Regions from separate parts of the Bacillus sp. EB V-12 genome, predicted to be linked through region 2. Evidence: riboswitches for the same ligand, from Rfam matches in the RefSeq annotation. Region 2 holds a riboswitch; the other holds the start of a gene.
What was found. Region 2 has a riboswitch for S-adenosylmethionine ahead of ACZDYH_RS24320 (hypothetical protein). Riboswitches for the same ligand answer to the same signal wherever they lie in the genome.
Positions count from the first base shown of each region.

Region 1: it holds a riboswitch for S-adenosylmethionine, as region 2 does, so the genes downstream of both, metK (methionine adenosyltransferase) here and ACZDYH_RS24320 (hypothetical protein) in region 2, are expected to answer to the same signal.

Region 1 is NZ_JBUXJL010000011.1:100,105-103,299, forward strand. Features, by position in the region: gene pckA (phosphoenolpyruvate carboxykinase (ATP)) at 1-994, opposite strand, end outside; SAM riboswitch class I at 1,223-1,344, shown strand; gene metK (methionine adenosyltransferase) at 1,514-2,713, shown strand; gene ACZDYH_RS25385 (GNAT family N-acetyltransferase) at 2,755-3,195, opposite strand, start outside.
Region 2 is NZ_JBUXJL010000010.1:86,278-89,472, forward strand. Features, by position in the region: gene ACZDYH_RS24305 (ECF transporter S component) at 1-522, shown strand, start outside; gene ACZDYH_RS24310 (YwiC-like family protein) at 705-1,427, shown strand; gene ACZDYH_RS24315 (hypothetical protein) at 1,458-1,649, opposite strand; SAM riboswitch class I at 1,781-1,879, shown strand; gene ACZDYH_RS24320 (hypothetical protein) at 1,980-2,237, shown strand; gene ACZDYH_RS24325 (SWIM zinc finger family protein) at 2,500-2,889, shown strand; gene ACZDYH_RS24330 (NAD(P)H-dependent oxidoreductase) at 2,913-3,195, shown strand, end outside.

The sequences.
Region 1 (3,195 bases), on a different contig from region 2:
GTACGATATTGTCGATCGCATGCATAGGGTATGCAGCACGAGTATTTTCTGTTAAAGTAGTATCGTTGTAGTCGGCGATACGTGTTTGGTCATTAATGATAACGTTTTCTAAAACAGATCCAAATGTGATTGCATCGAAAATTTGTGGTTCTTTCTCGTGAGAAAGGTTTACACATTTCGCGTAGCAACCGCCTTCAATATTGAATACACCGTTATCAGACCAACCGTGCTCATCATCACCGATTAATTTACGGTTTGGATCAGCAGATAATGTTGTTTTACCTGTTCCAGATAAACCGAAGAATAGTGCTACGTCGCCTTCTTCACCTACGTTTGCAGAGCAATGCATAGAAAGAATATCTTGTTCAGGTAGTAAGAAGTTCATAATAGAGAAGATTGATTTTTTCATTTCTCCAGCGTATTCTGTACCACCAATTAGTACAATACGTTTTTCGAATGAAACCATAATGAATGCTTCAGAGTTTGTACCGTCAACAGCTGGATCAGCTTTGAAGTTCGGTGCAGAAACAATTGTGAACCCTGACTCATGAGTTGTTAATTCTTCTTCAGTTGGACGAATGAATAATTGATGTACAAATAAATTGTGCCATGCATATTCATTAATAACTTGAATTGGTAGGCGGTAATTGCGGTCAGCGCCTGCAAATCCTTTGAAGACGAATAACTCTTCTTTTTCTTTTAAGTATTCTAAAACTTTAGTATATAATTTATTAAAATGTTCTTCAGAAATCGGTTGGTTCACAGCTCCCCAAGCAATTTTGTCAGCAACCGATGCTTCTTTCACAATAAATTTATCTTTAGGAGAACGTCCTGTATATTTTCCAGTTGAAGCAGAAACGGCACCAGTCGAAGTTAATTTCCCTTCATTTCGCATTAATACTTTTTCCACTAATTGCGGAACACTTAGTTGAATCTGTGCATTGCTTCCGTTCAATAATTCGTGTAAACCAATTTGGACATTCACAGTACTCATATTTATATACCATCCTTTTCATTTAATGAAATATTTCTCGTAATCCCCAACAAGAGTATAACACAATTATATAAATAATGTATACTATTTATTTCTTTTTGTTTGTGTGAATGCATTATTTCCCTATTAATATTTCATTTCAGGCGTATTGAGAAAAACTTTCAGGAAAATGTGAATATTAATTGACAAATGAATATCATTTCTTTAGTATAGGTTGGGACGGATACTCTCTTATCCCGAGCTGGCGGAGGGACAGGCCCGATGAAGCCCAGCAACCTCACTTGTATTGATAAATGCAGGTGAATAGGTGCTAAAACCTGTGCGAGGCTACAGGTCTCGAACGATAAGAGCGAAGGGCAAAAAGCAGTATGCAAGTAGCAAATTAAACCTTTCCTCTATGTAAAGTAGGAAAGGTTTTTCTGTATGCTTGTGTGGGAGAATAAATGTATGTCGCAGTTTGTGGCAAATTAAGGATGAGTTCCGTACAATATATACAATTACTGTAGGGAGGTTTACCACATGACAAAAAAACGTCATCTGTTCACATCTGAGTCTGTAACTGAAGGACATCCAGATAAAATTTGTGACCAAATTTCTGATTCAATTTTAGATGCGATCTTATCAAAAGACGCAAATGCACGTGTAGCTTGTGAAACAACTGTAACAACTGGTTTAGTATTGGTAGCGGGGGAAATTACGACTTCTACTTACGTAGATATTCCAAAAATCGTTCGTGAAACAATTCAAGGCATTGGTTACACACGCGCAAAATACGGATTCGATGCAGAAACTTGTGCAGTTTTAACATCTATCGATGAGCAATCTGCTGACATCGCTATGGGTGTTGACCAAGCGCTAGAAGCACGCGAAGGTCAAATGACTGACGCTGAGATTGAGGCAATTGGTGCAGGAGACCAAGGTTTAATGTTTGGTTTCGCATGTAATGAAACACAAGAGTTAATGCCACTTCCAATCTCGCTTGCTCACAAATTAGCTCGCCGTTTAACTGAAGTACGTAAAGATGATACATTATCATACCTACGTCCGGATGGAAAAACGCAAGTTACAGTTGAGTATGATGAAAATGGTAAACCAGTACGTGTTGATACTATCGTAATTTCTACACAACATCACCCAGATGTTACATGGGAAGAAATCGATCGCGACTTAAAAGAGCACGTAATTAAAGCTGTAGTACCAGCAGAATTAATGGATGGAGAAACGAAATTCTTCATTAACCCAACTGGCCGCTTCGTAATTGGTGGACCACAAGGTGATGCTGGTTTAACAGGACGTAAAATCATCGTTGATACTTACGGTGGATACGCTCGCCACGGTGGCGGTGCATTCTCTGGTAAAGATGCAACGAAAGTTGACCGTTCTGCAGCATATGCAGCTCGTTATGTTGCGAAAAACATCGTAGCAGCTGGTCTTGCTGAAAAAGCAGAAGTGCAACTTGCATACGCAATCGGTGTAGCACAACCAGTATCAATTTCAGTTGATACATTCGGCACTGGTAAAGTATCTGAAGACGTACTAGTAGAACTAGTTCGTAACAACTTCGATCTTCGCCCAGCTGGTATTATTAAAATGCTAGACTTACGTCGCCCAATTTACAAACAAACAGCAGCTTACGGCCACTTCGGACGTACTGATGTAGATCTATCATGGGAGCGTACAGACAAAGCAGCAGCTTTAAAAGAGCAAGCTGGTCTATAATATATGAAAAAAAGCTTTGCGCGGTGAGCGCAAAGCTTTTTTTATTTATAATTACGTTGGAATAAAGCGAAGAGTTCAATGTCATGCCAATTGCCATTGCGGAATATAGCTTCTTTACAAGTTCCTTCATGTTGAAAACCGAGTGATTTATATAATTTAATTGCTCTATCGTTAAAAGAAAATACTCGTAAAGAAAGGCGATGTAAATTTAATTCTAAAAATGCATAATCCAATAATAAGGTGAAAGCTTCCTTCCCATAACCTTGCCCCCAGTAATCCTTGTTACCAATATCAATAATACATTCAGCGTTTCGGTTATACGAATCAATATGAATTAAAGAAGTAATACCAATTGAAAGATGCGTAGATTTTTCTTCAATGATATAGCTCTTAGAGTCCGAAGAATGAATAAATTGCTGGCAAAGTTTTTCTGTGTCTTGAAGGGAATATTTATCAAGAGTGAGAGTAGTTGAACTCATAAC
Region 2 (3,195 bases):
GTTCTCGTTGCTGTATTAGCGGCAATTGCAGCAGTAAGCCGGGTACCATTTTCTATTTTACCAAGTGTACAACCAACTTCTTTTGTCATTATCGTTTCTGCAATTGTATTTGGAAGTGAAACTGGTTTTATGATTGGTGCTACAGCAGCAATCGTATCTAATATTTTTTTGGGACAAGGTCCATGGACACCGTGGCAAATGTTTTCGTGGGGCATGATTGGTTTTATAGCAGGTTTACTTCGTAATACATTTTTTATGAAAAAGCTATGGGGGAGACTTCTTTACGGAGTAATTGTTGGCTTTTTATTTGGCTGGATTATGAATTTCTGGGGCCTTCTCGGTTTTATACGAGAAGCAACATGGGAAACTTTCATTTCGTATTATATCGCAAGTTTTTACTTTGATTTGAGCCATGCGATTTCGAATGTTATTTTCTTATTACTATTTAGTACTTCATGGATTACGATTCTTACAAGATTTAAAAAGAAATACGGTATATTAGATGAGCATAACGTGACATAGAAAAGCATACTCATATAAGGTAGGGTCGCGACTTACATATTCGTTTGCCTCTTTCATGCTTCTTACATAATGTAAGGAGCATTTTTTTGTCAAAAAATCGATTCAATATGCATCCGCTATTATATAAAATTATTTGTATAATTGTAGGTGAGAACTTTTTTCAAAAGGGAGGTGTATAGTTAATGAAGTTAGTTATTCCGAAGCAACATGGTGCATGGGCTATGCTTGTTATGCCTCTTTTATTAAGTGTCATACTTGGGAAACCTACTATTTATCATATTCCATTGTTTTTAGCGTGGTTCTTTATCTATTTAGCCACGTATCCATTTCTTACGTACATAAAGCAAAGACGAAAAAAAGAGTTTTTACAAGCTGCCATTGTTTATTTTATTATTGCGTTCCTATTTGGGACGATTTCTTTATTATATGAGTGGCGAATTCTTTTATTCGTAATAGTAATGATTCCATTATTTATAGTGAATATGTATTACGCTCGTCAAAAAAATGAAAGAGCACTATTAAATGATATTTGTGCGATTATTGTGTTTTGTATCGGTGGGTTAATTAGTTATTACTTTTCAATGAAGCAAATCGATCATACAGCTATATTTATTGCACTTATTTCATTTTTATACTTTTTAGGTAGTACGTTCTATGTGAAAACGATGATTCGTGAAAAAAATAATCCGAAGTATCGTCTTATATCTTGGGGATATCATATCGTATTAACGATAATTGTATTTGCGATTAATCCGTGGTGTTCTCTTATTTTTATACCAAGTGTCATTCGAGCAATTGTGTTGTATGGCAAAAAAATTTCTATTATAAAAGTAGGAATTTTAGAAATTGCTAATTCTGTATATTTTTTAATCATAACGGCAATAATTATGAAGTATGCCATTTGAAAAAACTTCCCATCAATTGATGGGAAGTTTTTAATCTTTTTCTAAAATGTGAACGGTGTACTCGCAACGTTGAATAGCTTGTTCAACAGCATAAAGTGATTGTTCAATACGAGCGCGATTAAAATCTTTTTCAACTGTTTCGAGCGCTTCTTCTAAACAATTTTTAGCTTCTTGTAATGATTGAAAAGAATCTTGTACATATCCGCGAGCATTTTGATGCATTTCATAATCCTCCTTGCATGTTCGTATATGGGTAGTATGAACAGTAAGGAAGAAAATATAATTTGTTATATTTATTATATTTGTTTGACAATTAAAGTGGAATTACGTATAGTAAGAATTAAGTGAATATTTTCTTATCCAGAGAGGTGGAGGGACTGGCCCGATGAAACCCAGCAACCGCGATGCAGGTGCTAATTCCAGCAGAACATATTTGTTCTGGGAGATAAGACGAAGATATATACGTAACTTCTTCTTATCGGAGAGGTTTTTTTATTGCAAAAAAACCGATTACGAAAATTTATATTAAGAAGAAAGGGGTTGCGCATTACTGTGACACTCGAAAAATACGTAAAACTGCGTAGTACAGTTTATGAATATATGATAGAGCAAGATAAGCCGATATCATTGTTAGATATTCAAGAACATATCGTTTCGCATCATGAAGGAAAATTCACGAAAAAGATGTTGCATCAATTTTATTTATCAAGATTATTAGACGAACTAAAACTGGATGGGAAAATTACATTAGCTGATGAATATCTCTATGCTGAAAAAGGGGTATTGTATAAGGCGAGAAAAGGGAGCTAAGCTCTCTTTTTTTCTTAAAATAACGGAGTATGTAGAGTAAAAGACTGCTAAAGCAGCCTGATACAGGGAATGGTGTTGAGTGTGTAGTGTCAAAAATTGAATGTGCCTGAAAGAGGCAATTCATATCGGCTGCAAATGAAAAGAGACACCTTCGCCGAATAGGTGTCAGTCGTTTTGTCATATAGACTTGCTATTTGACGGTTATTAGAATAACATACAGGATTTTTGAAGTCAAAAGGGAATTAAAGGAAGGGGTACAATTATGTACGCTTACTTATTAAAAGATATAACGAAATGGATCCCAAAGTACATTGTAGATAAGGGATATGAATATTATGAAGATGGACATGTAGAAGATGTTGAAATACATGATAAAAAAGTGTTTGCTTTCGTTACTGGAAATGCCGGAAATTATGAAGTAGTTATCGATCTCGAAGATTTTTCAGAAAGTAGCTGCGAATGTCCATATGAGAATCTTTGTAAGCATATGGCGGCAGTTGTTTATGATATTCAAGGTGCTGGTGAGAGTGCAGTTAAAGAGAAACTGAAAGATTTAGAAAAAGAAGAATTACTTATATTATTGAATCGATTATTGCAAAGTTCGAAAAACGTGCAAATTGTAGAGAAGATGTTAAAGAAGGAGAAACTTTAACGTATAGAGGGAGTTGTTATGTAGTGAACGTACTAATTGTATACGCTCATCCTAATCCTTCAAGTTTTAACGCGGCGATTTTCAATCATGTGCAAAAAGGACTACCGGAAACAAATCATTCAGTTACGCTGCTTGATTTATACAAAGAACAATTTGATCCAGTCCTCGTATTTAATGAAGAGAAGAAAAGACGTGATTTAGTAAATGAAGAAGAAACAGCTCGGTACAGAACGTTAGTAGAAGAAGTAGATACACTTTTATTCATCTATCCAATATGGTGGTGGGGGATGCCAGCAATTTTAAAAG